DNA from 2 places in the Priestia sp. 179-F W1.4 NHS genome. Region 2 is predicted to be linked to the other one. Evidence: riboswitches for the same ligand, from Rfam matches in the RefSeq annotation. Region 2 holds a riboswitch; the other holds the start of a gene.
The links. A riboswitch is a leader RNA that binds a small molecule or an ion and turns the genes downstream of it on or off. The one in region 2 is predicted to bind cyclic di-AMP.
Positions count from the first base shown of each region.

Region 1: another riboswitch for cyclic di-AMP. It lies ahead of ACH0CI_RS05020 (potassium channel family protein); the one in region 2 lies ahead of ACH0CI_RS04035 (APC family permease).

Region 1 covers NZ_JBIQFF010000001.1:978,233-985,903, reverse strand. Annotated here, with positions in the region: gene ACH0CI_RS05040 (tetratricopeptide repeat protein) at 1-344, opposite strand, end outside; gene ACH0CI_RS05035 (YjcZ family sporulation protein) at 518-604, shown strand; gene ACH0CI_RS05030 (YjcZ family sporulation protein) at 794-874, opposite strand; gene ACH0CI_RS05025 (TrkH family potassium uptake protein) at 1,202-2,521, opposite strand; gene ACH0CI_RS05020 (potassium channel family protein) at 2,525-3,184, opposite strand; cyclic di-AMP (ydaO/yuaA leader) riboswitch at 3,309-3,453, opposite strand; gene ACH0CI_RS05015 (carboxymuconolactone decarboxylase family protein) at 3,569-4,027, opposite strand; gene ACH0CI_RS05010 (Lrp/AsnC family transcriptional regulator) at 4,148-4,603, shown strand; gene ACH0CI_RS05005 (peptidyl-prolyl cis-trans isomerase) at 4,892-5,794, opposite strand; gene ACH0CI_RS05000 (S1C family serine protease) at 5,791-7,065, opposite strand; gene ACH0CI_RS04995 (response regulator transcription factor) at 7,288-7,671, shown strand, end outside.
Region 2 covers NZ_JBIQFF010000001.1:792,136-799,806, forward strand. Annotated here, with positions in the region: gene glnA (type I glutamate--ammonia ligase) at 1-1,025, shown strand, start outside; gene ACH0CI_RS04025 (hypothetical protein) at 1,635-1,784, opposite strand; gene ACH0CI_RS04030 (N-acetylmuramoyl-L-alanine amidase) at 1,941-2,975, shown strand; cyclic di-AMP (ydaO/yuaA leader) riboswitch at 3,167-3,309, shown strand; gene ACH0CI_RS04035 (APC family permease) at 3,471-5,297, shown strand; gene ACH0CI_RS04040 (cation diffusion facilitator family transporter) at 5,407-6,384, shown strand; gene ACH0CI_RS04045 (glycosyltransferase family 2 protein) at 6,424-7,401, opposite strand; gene ACH0CI_RS04050 (GtrA family protein) at 7,398-7,671, opposite strand, start outside.

The sequences.
Region 1 (7,671 bases), 190 kb from region 2:
AAACCAAGATCTTGCGCCTTCTGCAAATAAAACAGCGATTTTTCGTAATTCCCTCCAAACATAAGCGGAGTTTCCCGATATTTTATTCCTCGAACGAAGTGCGCCAAGCTTGAAGATGGATTTAATGTTAATGCCTGATGAAGAGCCCGGTCCATTTCTAAGTTCAATACCATTTTTTCAAAGATAATTGATTCTTCAATTTGCTTTGCTAAACAAACGGCTAAGTAACAGTACAAATCAGATGCTTGAGGTTTTTTCTTCATTTCTTGTTGAATTTCGCGCTTGATCTCTTTCCACTTTCCCTCTTCTAGCTGATTCATGACGTATTGTGCATGTATTCCCACCTGTTTGCCCTCCTTTTCCTCTTTATCATAAAGGATTTCTGCGTAAATGAAAAAAGTAAGTGTTCTCCATTCTTCACAAAAAACGTTACCATTAAAAAATAGGCAAATTTCTCAATCACTTAACCCAATTAGTACATAGGATATAGAGACTTTTATTAAAGGAGGTTACACATATGGGCGCAAAAGGCGGTTTTGGTTTTTCATTTATCGTTGTTTTATTTATCCTATTAGTAATCGTAGGGTGTTCTTGCTACTACTAATTTCTAGAGAGGATGAACATCATTCATCCTCTCCTATTTCAAAAAAAACCATGCTTTCGCATGGCTACATACCGATTAGATGAATGAGTAGAGGAACTCATTGTTCGGCAATATTGAAGAAATTTTTGGTTTTTACTTCCGCCTAGTATGCCCTTTTTGACGGGGGCTATGCGCAAATAAAGTTAACGTTTAAAAGCGAAAGCCAGACGCACCTACAATAACAAGTAAAACAAATAACACAACGATTAACGCAAAATTTTGTTTTCCCACGTACCATCCCTCACTTCCTGTTATCTGCTTTTAGTGTATGCAACAGCTTGGCAAAATGTTTAGGACAGGGGTGCGGATTTTTCCAATGAGAAAAACCTTCAAATTTCGCCAAAAAAAGTGAATCATATTTTTGTTTCTTTCGTTATATATAGTAGGAGATTTTTTTACTATAAAAAAGGAGGGGCTTTAATGCGCCGACATTCCAAATTGCCCATTGTTCTTGTTTTTGCCTTCTTTTTATTCATCGCAACTGTTTTGTGCGTAACCTCTTATATGTCTTGAACGTATAAATAATATAAAAAAATCGCCTCATCGAAGGCGATTTTTCTATCCTAGCATTATATCTTCGTTTGGATAGCGAACGGCTTCACGCTTTTGCTTAGATAATGAAAACGCAAGCGTTAATGGCCCCACTTTTCCTAAAAACATGATAAAGATAATAATCACGCGTCCAAAGTACGAAAGTGCAGGAGTCGCTCCCATCGATAAACCTACTGTTCCAAACGCAGAAACAACTTCAAACATAATTTTTACAAACGGCAGGTTTTCCGAAATATTTAATAGGAAGATGGCCCCAAACACAAACATAATTGAAATCATCGTAATGGCTAGTGCCTTAAACACATGAAGAGGAAGAAGTCGTCTCTTTAGCAGCACAATATCTTCCCTGCTTCGTAAAAATGCCCATACAGAAAAGACAATCACCACAAACGTCGTGAGTTTGATACCCCCTCCTGTTGACGCACTCCCTGCACCAATGAACATCAATAAAACCATTAAAAACACCGTTGCGTCATGCAAATGAGCTAAATCAATTGTATTAAAGCCAGCGGTTCTTGTTGTTACCGCTTGAAAATAAGAAGCCCATACTTTGTCTCCTAATGATAAATTTCCGAGCGTATGCGAATTGCCGTACTCTAAGAAAAAAATAAAAAGCATGGCAATCACGTTAATGGCGAACGTGCTGATAATCATAATTTTTGAATGCAGCGTTAGTTTTTTATACGATTTTTTCACCCACATATCAGCAAGGACGGTAAACCCTAACCCACCAATAATAAAGAGAAAAGAAATCGTGATGTTAATAATAGGATCTCCTACATACTGAACTAAGTTATCAGACAGTAGTCCGAACCCTGCGTTATTAAAAGCCGAAATCGAATGAAACAAGCTAAAGAACAGCCCCTTAGACCATCCGAATTCCGGAACCCAGCGTATCGCTAAAAAGAGCAGTGCAACAAACTCAATTAAAAATGAAAAGATGAACAACCTTTTAACTAGCAGCACAACTCCACCGACGCTCGTCTGATTTAATGCCTGCTGAACGAGCATACGCTCTTTAAATCCAATTTTTTTACCTAGCATCATAAAAATCAGCACGGCAAATGACATAATGCCGAGACCGCCTATTTGAATTAACAGCATAATAATCGTTTGACCGATGACGGTAAAACGCGTACCTGTATCTACGACGGCTAAGCCGGTCACTGTCATAGCGGAAGTAGATGTAAAAAGGGCGTCTACCCACCGGATTGGCTCAGTAGTAGAAAAAGGCATCATCAATAGAAGAGCACCAATAATAATTCCTCCGCCAAAAATGGAGACAAGCAGCTGCGGAGGAGTGAGTTTAATGATTTGTTTTTTCATGAGTTAAACTCCTTCTTCTTCAAAACGGTTCAAATCGCGATTATGTCCGATAACAATCAGCATATCTCCTTGTTCAATTATTTCATGCGCGGTAGGCGAAATCACCATTTCCCCGTCTTTTCGCTGAAAGCCGATAATATTGCAGCCGTACTTGGCACGAATGTTCAAATCAAACAGCGTTTTATTATGAAGCTTTTTAGAAGCGACAATTTCGACAATACTATAATCCTTTGACAGTTCAATGTAATCAATGATCTTTTCTGACACCACGTGATGAGCAATCCGCTTCGCAATATCGCGCTCAGGATGAATGACTTTGTCCGCTCCTATTTTCTCCAGCACTTTTTGATGATACATATTCACCGCTTTTACCCATACTTGCTTAACGCCCATATCTTTTAAAAGCATCGTTGCAAGCACGCTTGCTTCAATATCGTCTCCAAACGAAATAAGAGCATGATCAACGTTACGAATGCCTAGCCCTTTTAAGCTAGCTTCATCAATTGCGTTCGCTTGCACGACATATGTAGCTGAGTTGCTATATTTCTTTACTACCTCCTGATTGCGGTCAATAGCGAGCACATCCACATCCAAATTAGCAAACTCTTCAACCAAACTGCCTCCAAAACGACCTAATCCCAATACAGCAAACTGTTTTTTCATAATGTATTTATTCCTTTCTTCAACTGCTGTGTGTTCTCTTAGCTTATACTTTTTCTAAAAAATTACATGTTTTTCTTAAAAAAAGCGCAAAAAAACACAGGAAGGCTCCTGTGTTTTTTCACACTCTTCCCCCTCAAAACGCTTGCGAAGTTAGCTGTCGGGTTCGGGTTTTAAGAGTAACCCTACCTTTTTAAGGATTCACCCCGGAGCACAATATGTGCGTAAATAATGGGTCCTCCGCTCCGTAATGGATTAAGCGATTTTTATTCAAATGTCTATGATCTATTTTTTAGAATAATCGACTCGATTCATGATACGTTTCACTTCACGAAAGCTATCTTACTCCTGTGGATTTTGTCTGTCAAGATATTTTTAGGGAAGACATCACTTGCGCTGCAAACTGCAAAAATCATATAAATCTAAACTGACAATCAGTTTGTGAAATTGATCAAACAAATTAATAACAGCCAAAAGCTCTAATAGCTGCGTATCACTGTAAAATTTCTTTAATTGATCCATATCAGCATCCGTCAAATCCCTTGGACGCACTCGGTATACATCTATAAATCGAAACAGCAGTCGATCTTTTTCTTCCAGCTCTTTTTCTCTTAACACTTTTTGATTAAGCGTCTTATCGCCTACATATGACATGCTCATACACGTCTCACAGCCGTTAACACCTGCTAGATAAAGCCTGATTTTTTCCTTAGTCTCTCTTTTTACTATATCACTGTTCCAAAGCTTGTCGTATAGCTCATCATACAACCTTTTTACATCTGGAATTAAATTCAGTGCTTTTTCAAAATTTGTTCCCTCTTCGTTTGTTAACAAAACTCTTGCCATTTTTCACTCACTCCTTTTTAATTATTATAGTAAAAAAAATGGAGATTTCAGATAACAAATAAAACATATTATCTGCTATTACTAATCAAATGAAACATTAATATGAAAGAAGGTTTTCAATTGAAAATTGATGAAATTGATTTATCGATTTTGCAGGCACTGCAGCAAAACAGCCGTCTTTCCTTAAGAGAGCTAGGAAAACAAATTAGCCTGTCTCCTCCTTCAGTGGCAGAGCGAGTAAGACAGCTAGAGAGCTTTGGTATTATAAAAGGATATACAATCGATATTGATTATGAAAAGCTGCAGTTGCCCGTCTCGTGTTTTATTGAAGTAACCATGAAAAACGGAGAGCACGAGCGTTTTAAAAGATTTATTTCTCAGTATCCCTATGCTTTATTCTGTGAACGCATCGCCGGACAGGCTTGCTTCATTACAAAGCTTCAGCTTCCTCACCTGCACGTACTCGAGCAATTTATTAACGAAATTACACCTTATGCCAAAACGATTTCACACATCGCCCTTTCTCACGTGGAGATGTCTTCTGCATTATTGAGTCATTTAAAAGATGAAAAGTGATTGAAACATACGTTCACCGTACTAACGAAAAGATCCGAACGATTCATCGTTCGGATCTTCTTTCCACTAAACTAATTCTGTCCTAGCCTCTTTTATTCGTCCAAAAGCATAAAAAATAACCCTCCAAAGCTGGAGGGTATAAATTTTCCGAATAATGAAAGTTTTACAATTTCATTCTATCAGGTACCGACATTTCTGTCTACTTAAAAATGTAAAAGAGCTCTCTATTAATAGAAAGCTCTTTTACCTGCTTGTTTTTTGAAAACAATCAATCTATATAAAAGGGAACTACCTAAGGTTGAAAGTCACGTGAAACCTTGGTAGTTGATCCTGGATATACCGGTTGATATGATTCAAAACAAGTTCTTTCATCATTTCTTCTTTGACTTCTGATTCCGTTTTTTTATCTTTTTGTTTTAAAATAAGAATATAATAGACTTTACCCATTTTAATGGGCTTACTACACTCTCCGATGTGCTGTTTTTTTAAAACATCTATAAAAGAGGGAGATAGATTCGAAAGCTTTAGATTATCATCATTCTCTATTTTGCTGATGGTCTGGACATCAGCATATTTTTTTTGAACGTCTTGAAGCGATGTTCCTTTTTGCAGCTCAGCCGCAACGGTCTCGGCATCATGTAAAGTTGTAAAAGTTAGCTGCGAAAAAGATACGCGCGTTACATCATTCTCAATACGTGTATAGTAAGCGTCTAGTTCATCAGACGTAATTTGTTTACGGAAATATTCTTCTAATTTAAACTGATTTATTAGCTGTTTAGTTACATCGCTAGAACGAATGTGCAAGACTTCATAGCCTTGTTTTCTTGTATCTTCGTCATATGAACGTTTGATTTGTTTCCACATATCCTCGACTTTTTTCTGTACCCTGTCACTTGTCTTTAGATGCGAAATTAAGATTTTTTGCATGACAAGCTGCCGCAATAACTCTTTGCGGTAGCCTGTATCATTTAGCGGAGCATCGGGATTTAAGAACCCTTCAACTGCTAAAAAACGATTGAATTCAGCTCCTGTCACCTTTCCTCCTTCATACGCTGCCACTTCTTTAGCAGAAGATAGCTGACTAATTTCTACAGAAGGAAACATCGTGTTTGAATGCTTCCCTCCGCAGCCTGTTAAAAATCCGAACGCTGTTAATACTGCTAGCAGCAGCTTTAACGGTGCTGAACTCATCCATTGTTATCCTGCTGCTCTGAAAGCTTCAGAGAAATAGTTTGTTTTTTTCCATTTCGGTACACGTCTAATTTTACCGTGTCTCCTACTTTGCGTTTTGTGTATAGATATTGACGTAAATCACTGGATGTTTTGACTTCATTTCCATCGATGGCAACAATCACGTCTTTTGATTGTAAACCAGCATCAGAAGCAGAAGAGAATGGTTCAACCGTCGTTACGACAACTCCTTCAGACGTATCGCTTGTTAGGCCTAGCTGATCTTGTTTTGTTGCAGCTGAAAGCTGACCTACATCTTGAAGACCTACCCCCATATATGGACGCGTTATTTTTCCGTTTTTCATCAGCTGTTCAATTGTTGGCTGCACTTCATCACTTGGAAGAGCAAAGCCGATTCCTTCTACATTGTCTTCTGAAATTTTCATACTGTTGATACCAACTACTTCACCGGAAGAATTGATCAGGGCACCGCCGCTGTTTCCTGGATTAATCGCCGCATCCGTTTGAATTGCATCTACGTTCCAATTCTCTGAAATAGGGACAGAGCGTTTTGCTGCGCTCACGATACCTTGTGTGACCGTACGAGAAAATTGTTCACCAAGAGGGTTTCCGATTGCAAGAACCGTTTCACCCGCCACTAAATCTGATGATTTTCCGAACTTCGCCACTTGTTCAACATTTTTGTCGGACATTTCAAGCACCGCTAAATCCGTTAGCGCATCAGCTCCCACAATTTTAGCTTTTTCTTTTTGCCCGTTTGAAAGTGACACTTCTACTTCGCTTGCGCCGTCAATAACGTGGTTATTTGTTACAACGTATGCTTTTCCATTTTCTTTTTTGAAAATAACACCGGAACCCGTTCCTGCTTCTTGCGTTTGGGTATCTCCAGAAAATGGATTTGTTTGCTGCTGGATGTTGTTCACGCCTACAACAGCGGCTGATACTTTATTTACAACTGAAACAAGATCTGACTGATTCACGGTGGTGCTTACTGTTCGAGGCGTTGTGCTCGTTGTTGCTGCCGTTTGAGTCTGCGTTGTTTGATTCACTGTATGCGTATCCGCTGAATCCATTAACCCTAGCTGCGGAGCGCCGTATAGCACAATTCCTCCCCCTAGCACTGCTCCCGCGATGGAAGATGCGATCACTGGAAATAAGCGTCTTTTTGGAGGCTGTGATGATGACGCAGGCTGATACTGATCATAGCGCCGCTGGCGGTTTTCATATTCTTCTTTTCGTTCTTCCTCTCTTTCATAATCACGTGGATCCATGAAAATCACTCCTTTTAACGTAGCAAATTTTATGTTATCTATACTATAAAATAAAAGTTTGGGATAAGTATCAAAACAATATGTGAAATTGTGAAAAATTTCTTTATAACAGCAAACACGTAGTATAATAGCGGGTACATAAACCTTTAAAGAAACGCGCATAGATGGCGCAATATGCTTTATTTACCTTAATTTTCATATATTCAGAGGAAGGTGTCAAATTTGAGCTTTACACTATATTTAGTAGAGGATGAACAAAATTTAAACGAAGTTTTAACCCTTTACCTTCAAAAAGAAGGCTGGGACGTTCGCTCATTTTTTAACGGCACGGACGCAAAAGAAATGATTGCAACTCCTCCGCACCTGTGGATTTTAGATATTATGCTGCCTGATATTGACGGGTATCAGCTCATTCGCGAAATCAAGCAGCAAACGCCACATGTGCCTGTTATTTTCATTTCAGCACGCGATGCCGATATTGACCGGGTTCTTGGACTTGAAATGGGCAGCGACGACTATTTATCAAAGCCTTTTTTGCCTCGTGAACTAGTTATTCGAGCAAACAAACTGCTAAACCTCGTATATGGTTCCACTCAAAAGAAAACC
Region 2 (7,671 bases):
TTGATGGCGATCCACGTAATAACTTAAAACGTGTGTTAAAAGAGATGGAAGAGTTAGGATTTACTGATTTTAACCTTGGACCTGAGCCAGAGTTCTTCTTATTCAAATTAGACGAAAAAGGCGAACCTACATTAGAATTAAATGATAAAGGTGGCTACTTCGACTTAGCGCCAACTGACCTTGGTGAAAACTGCCGTCGTGACATCGTATTAGAGCTTGAAGAAATGGGCTTTGAAATTGAAGCATCTCACCATGAGGTAGCTCCTGGACAACATGAGATCGACTTCAAATATGCTGCTGCATTAAAAGCTTGTGATGATATCCAAACGTTCAAACTTGTTGTAAAAACAATTGCACGTAAACATGGCTTACATGCTACATTTATGCCAAAACCATTATTTGGTGTGAACGGTTCAGGTATGCACTGTAACGTTTCATTATTCAAAGATGGCCAAAACGCATTTTATGATGAGAACGGTAATCTAGAGCTAAGTGATACTGCTCGTCAATTTATCGCAGGTATCATCAAGCACGCACACAGCTTTACAGCAGTAACAAATCCTACTGTAAACTCTTATAAGCGTCTAGTACCTGGATATGAGGCTCCTTGTTATGTTGCATGGTCTGCTCGCAACCGTAGCCCATTAATCCGTATCCCAGCTTCTCGCGGCGTAGGAACTCGTGTTGAAGTACGTAGCGTAGACCCAGCTGCTAACCCATATTTAGCAATGGCTGTTCTATTAAAAGCTGGTTTAGATGGAATCAAGAACAATCTTGAAGCTCCAAAACCTATTGATCGTAATATCTATGTAATGACAAAAGAAGAGCGTGTTGAAGAAGGTATCGTAGATTTACCTGCAACATTAGCTCAAGCTTTAGATAGCTTCCAATCAAACGAAGTGATGGTTTCTGCATTAGGTGAACACTTAGCAGAGCACTTCGTTGAAGCGAAAGAAATCGAGTGGGATATGTTCCGTACACAAGTTCACCCTTGGGAACGTGACCAATACATGAGCCAATATTAATTTTTAAAAGTCGGAGAGATCGTTTGTACGTTCTCTCCGACTTTTTTGTTTTTCACAATGAATAAATAATATTCTGCATACGTAAATTGAATAATATAGCTTGTTTATAAAAAAGCTGCCTGTCGTATAATTTACAGGGAGCTTTTTTATTGTTTTGTTACATACAAGAAAGAATTTGTTTACATGAATCAAAAAGGATAAGCTTTTTGTCTCATTGAATCTATATGTAAAAGTAGTGTATAACAGATAGTGAGATTGTTTATGTGTTCACTCTGCACTGTATTTCAGTATAACTTCAGAGAGTTTTCAGCCAATCATAGTATCGTTAGAAAATACTGTTGGAGAGGAATGTAATAAAAATGAAAGAAGGAAATTTCTTTAAAGGTTTAGTGATAGGGATATTGATAAGCATTCCAATTTGGATTATTCTCATTGTTGTAGGCGTTCTGCTTTTTAAATAGGTCCTAACGTTATAAATAATAGACCCTCCTGATCTATACTTTAATCAACCAGAATAGAATTTGGACCAAAAGTATGTTAGGGGGAGGGAACCGCACGATGAATTGTGTGGATTTTTTTATTGGTAGGATGAACGTAGATTTCATCTATTTAGTTGCTTCTAGCAGTTGATTGGAGGGACTCATGCGGGAAAAGCGGAATAGGTGAGACTCCGCAGTAGCGCACGCGACGAGGAGGCTCACCAGCCTCCCGCGGAAAGCGAAGCCTTGCACGGAATTCACCAGCGATGTAACGAGCCATCCATACTAGCGCATTTATCCCATTTGTTCGTTTTTAGGTTGAAGTGATTTCGTTATGTCTCAATCTCCTTTTTTAGTAATTTTTCACTAAGTAGGCTAGTATACGTAGCACTTTTTTCCCTCATGCATATGTTAGCAATAAGGAGGGACAAGTAATATGAAAAAAATCTATCTTGATGCAGGGCATGGTGGGGCAGATGCAGGAGCAGTTGGAGCGAATGGACTGTATGAAAAAAACTTAGTGTTAAAAATTCAACAATATTTAATAAGCTATTTAAATAGCACTTACAGTGACTTTACGATTAAAACCACCCGTACCACAGATACTTTTTTATCGTTATCTCAGCGCGCTTCTCAAGCTAATTCGTGGGGAGCAGATGCATTTATGTCTATTCACGTAAATGCCGGTGGAGGAACAGGATACGAAGATTATGTTTATAGAAGCGCTAGCAATGCTAGTAAAACGTTTCAATCGATTGTGCACGGGCAAGTACAGCCAACGCTGCTGTCGTATAATCATCCGAATCGTGGACGAAAATCGGCCAATTATGCGGTGCTTCGCTTAACAAATATGCCTGCAGTACTAACTGAAATAGCTTTTATTGATAGGAGCGCCGATGCAGCACTTCTTCAAAATGAAGCTTTTTTAAAAAGCATGGGTGAATCGTATGCAAAAGGAATTGCCGTATATTTAAATTTACCTCGTCGTGCAGTTCCAAACCCAAATCCAACACCAACACCAAATCCATCACCTTCTGAACCAGGTGAAAAAACGTATACAATTAAGCAAGGAGATACGCTGTACAGTATTGCACAGAAGTACGGCATAACAGTACAAGCGCTTCAAGAAGCAAATACAGGGCTTTCTGATCCTTTAACACTACAGGTTGGAAAAACAATTGTTATTCCTTCAGGAACTTCACCAACACCTACTCCAACACCACCTTCTGAACAATATCCACTTCCCAATGGAATTTTAAAACAAGGCGATTCTGGAGAAGCAGTGAAACAGATTCAAAGAGCATTAAACGCGGTTAATTTTAAAGTAGGGTCAGTAGACGGAATATATGGAGTACAAACGAAAGATGCAGTCAGACGTTTTCAGCTTGTGTATTTTCCTTATGATGTAGATGGCATTTATGGTCCTCAAACGAAAAACAAGCTAGCAGCCGTTTTAAAAGCAAAAAGTTAAAGAAAGCAGGTCTTCTGTAAGCAGGCAGAAGGCCTTTTGTTTTCCCCTTAAAAGCGCCTTAAGCACTATTTTACCGTTTACGTAAAATAATGCTTTACAAACCATTTGTACGGGAGTATATTATCTAAGAACAAAGGATAGTTATGAAAGAAACATGTTATCGATCATACTCTTTAACCGAAAATTATATTGACCTGTTATCGCTTAATTCGTCAGAAGTGGGGGACCCAAATTTGTGCATTGTCACTTGGGGTGAATCCTTTTTTTAAAAGGTAGGGCTACTCTCATAGCCCGAATCCGACAGCTAACCCCATAAGCGTTTTGGAGAGGAGGTTTAAGCTGTGTAAAAACGCTGAGAACCCTTAGTGTTTTTTTGTGCGCTTTTTTAACATAAAAAGGTATTTTTTAGGGATAATATCACTTATTCATGAACTTGTAACGGAGCTTAGCAACGAACAGTGAATACTAGCTAAGCAATCATCGGAGGGAAATTACGTGAACTATTCAGTTCTCAAGAGATTATTGATTGGAAAGCCGCTCAAAACAAAAGAGTTAGGCGATCAAAAGCTTAGTAAGCTTAAAGCGCTGGCTATTTTATCATCAGATGCCTTATCTTCAGTGGCTTATGGAACAGAACAGATTTTGATTGTCCTTGCAACAGTGGGTGTGCTTGCCTATTGGTATTCGATTCCAATTGCGATTGGGGTATTGGTGCTGCTGACGGCTTTAATTCTTTCATATCGTCAAATTATTTATGCGTATCCGCAAGGCGGAGGAGCTTATATTGTTTCGAAAACCAATTTAGGAGAAAATCCTGGACTTATCGCTGGGGGATCACTGTTAGTAGATTATATTTTAACAGTTGCCGTGAGTGTTTCAGCAGGAACCGATGCTTTAACTTCGGCTTTTCCAACGCTGCATCACTATAACGTAGTAATTGCGTGTTTGCTGGTGATTTTTATTACGGTTTTAAATTTACGAGGTGTAACAGAATCCGCTTCTGTCTTAGCTTATCCGGTTTATTTATTTGTGATTGCTCTTATTTTGCTAATAGCGGTGGGCTTCTTCAAAATAGTGACAGGTCAAGTTTCACCTGAGCTTCATACATCTCTCGGTACCGTAGTGCCAGGTATTAGTTTGTTTTTATTATTAAAAGCTTTTTCATCAGGCTGTTCGGCATTGACTGGTGTCGAAGCTATTTCGAATGCAGTGCCTAACTTTAAAGATCCAGGTGCAAAAAATGCTGTTCATACATTAATGCTGATGGGCGGTATTTTAGCCGTTTTATTTTCTGGCATCACGTTTTTAGCTTATTGGCTTGGCATTTCTCCAAAAGCAGATGAAACGGTTGTATCACAAATTGCATCGAGTGTATTTGGACGAAATGGATTTTATTATTTTATTCAAGGTACCACAGCTCTGATTTTAGTACTAGCGGCGAATACAGGTTTTTCAGCTTTCCCTTTGCTTGCCGTAAACTTATCGTCTGATAAATACATGCCAAGAATGTTTCAAATTCGCGGCGATCGACTAGGCTATTCAAATGGAATTGTGACTCTGGGAATTGCTTCTATTGTCTTACTTGTCGCTTTTAAAGGAGCGACGGAACAATTAATTCCTCTTTATGCAGTTGGAGTGTTTATTCCATTTACGCTTTCTCAAACAGGCATGATTGTCAAATGGCTTAGAGAAAAGCCGGCCGGCTGGCAAGGAAAGCTAACCATTAACTTAATTGGTGCCCTCATTACCTTAACGGTGCTAATCATTTTGTTTACAACGAAGTTTTCACAAGTATGGTCCGTGCTTGTTTTCTTACCGGTTATCGTTTATATTTTTCATCGCATTCATACGCATTATGAAGCGGTAGGAGAGCAGCTTCGTATTAAGCAAGGAGAAAAGATTGGAAAGCTTGAAGGAAGTGTGGTCATTGTTCCTGTAGCAGGAATGACAAAGGTAGTGGAAAATTCATTGAACTATGCAAGAACGATTGGTGATACCGTTATTGCGGTGCACGTTGCTTTTGACCGAGAAAGCGAAAAGAGAATGGAAGAGAAGTGGGAAAAGTGGCAGCCTGATATTCGTATTGTTACGTTTCACTCTCAATACCGCAGTCTTGTGCGTCCGCTGTTTCGATTCATCGATATGGCTGAAGAAAAAGCCCGGGAAAATAATATGGCTATTACGGTTGTTATTCCGCAGTTCATCACGAAAAAAAGCTGGCAAAACATCCTTCATAATCAGTCCAGTCTGCTGTTAAAAGCACATTTGCTTTACCGTAAAAACGTAATCGTTACAACGGTACCTTATCGTTTTAAAAAATAATGAAACATGACTAAAAACCTCCAACTTATATGTTGGAGGTTTTTAATTTTTAAATTCACATACACTAACCATAATTGAATCTCATCAAAGGCACAAACGGAGGGATTGCATGAGTGAATTAATTAAGTTATTGCGAAAAGGAAATAAATCGGCCATGATGGCCGCTATAGTTAATACCATTATATCCATTATTAAAGGGATTGCTTTTGCTTTAACGGGAAATGTAGCGATGTTTGCTGAAACGATGCACAGCTTAGGAGACGCAGCAAATCAGTTCTTTGTTTTTATAGGTTCAGCATTAAGCAAAAAAGCTCCGACCAAACGATTTCCAAACGGATTTGGACGATTGGTTAATCTCGTTTTATTAGGGGCGGTTCTTGTAGTAGGAATTATGGCATTTGAAACGATTAAAGAAGGGTATCATCATATTCTTCATCCGACGAAGTCTTCAGGCTTTATTTTAAATATTGCAGTACTTGGCATCTCGGTATTACTTGAGATGTTTGTCCTCTTTAAGGCAATGAAAGAAATTTTGCACGATGTCGGAATGAATACTGCAGAGGTCAATGTTTTTACGCAAAGCTTTGTTCATCTAAAGAAAGCAAAGCCAGCAACTAAGCTTGTTTTTATGGAAGATCTGGTAGCCACTGGAGGAGGCGTATTGGCTTTAATTGCCGTTTTTATTTCGCGGTTTACGCCTTTTCATCAAGCTGAAGGAATTGCTTCTATGCTAATTGGTCTTATGATGTTTTTTGTAGTAGGACGAGTATTTTTAGATAACGCTGCTGGAGCGCTTGGTGAAGCAGATAAAGAAATGGAAATGAAAATTGGCGCCATTGTTATGCAAGATGTACAAGTGCGTGATATTCAAACGTTAATGGTGATGAAAGAAGGAGAAGAGCTTCACGTTGAATTAAAAGTAGAAATTGATCCTTCTTTAACAGTAGCAGAAGCGGATGATATTAAAGATCGTCTCGAAAATCGTATTTTACAGGAAAAAGGAATAACGGATGTCATTATTGAATTTGATGAAGATGATGGAATTCCTGACTGGGTGCCAAGCGATTTACAGCTTCAAAAAGAATAAAAAACAAGGAAGAAAACAGTTGTTTTCTTCCTTGTTTTTTTAGCTATATACTTTTTCACGCACGTTTTGAGAATCTGTTGAAGCCGCAGAAAAGTTAATAGTTTCACGTACAACGTAAATAGGTCTATTTTTACTTTCATCGTAAATTCTTGCGATGTATTGTCCCACTAGACCTAAACCAAGTAGCTGAATACCGCTAAAGAAAGTGATAGCTACCATAATCGAAGTCCAGCCAGGCTGAATATTTTCACCTATCAGCCAAACAACAATCGAATAACTTAAAACGAGAAGTGATACAAAAACTGATAACAAGCCAATAACCATTACTAAACGTAAAGGTTTCGTTGAAAACCCAATAATTCCATCTGAAGCAAACTTGATCATCTTTTTTAAAGGATATTTTGTTTCACCAGCAAAACGCTCATCGCGCTCATATTCTACATATGTTTGCCTGAAGCCGATCCAAGACATCATTCCTCTTACGAAACGATTGCGTTCAGTCATTTTTTTGAATACGTCCGCAACTTTTCGGTCGATAATACGAAAATCTCCCGTGTCTTTTGGGATTTCAATATCAGACATATAATTTAAAAAGCGATAAAAATACTTAGCCGTTGTCAATTTAAAAAAGGTCTCTCCGCTTCGCTTCTTGCGCTTTGCGTATACAATTTCATAGCCTTGCTGCCATTTAGCAATTAATTCAGGAATCATTTCAGGCGGATCCTGTAAGTCAGCATCAATAATTACGATAGCATCACCTTGAGCATAGTCAATACCTGCTGTGACGGCAGTTTGGTGCCCGAAATTACGGGCAAAATCAATAATTTTTACGTTAGAATCCATAGCTGCTACGTCCTTTAAGATTTCAATTGTTCGGTCTGTACTGCCGTCATTGACGAAAATGAATTCATAGTTAATGTGATTTTCATGCATGACGGAAAGCAAGCGATTATAGCATTCATTAGCTACTTCTTCTTCAAAATACATAGGTACCACGATTGAAATTAGTTCTTTCATGCTTTACCTCCTATCGAGTGATTGTTTGTGTGCTTAAACGTCCATATTTTATTAAGAAAAAAATTAAAAAACATTCCTATACAAGTAGACAACAGTTGTCCAATTATCGGATTAGCAGGTGTATAGTGTACAAGAAGGAATAAGCAAGATGTATTAATTGCTAAAGTAATAAGGTTTACGATGAAAAATTGAGCTAACATCCATTTATGTACAGTTGCTTGAAACACCCACGATTTGTTCCAATAGTAGCTGTTTATGACGCCAATGAAA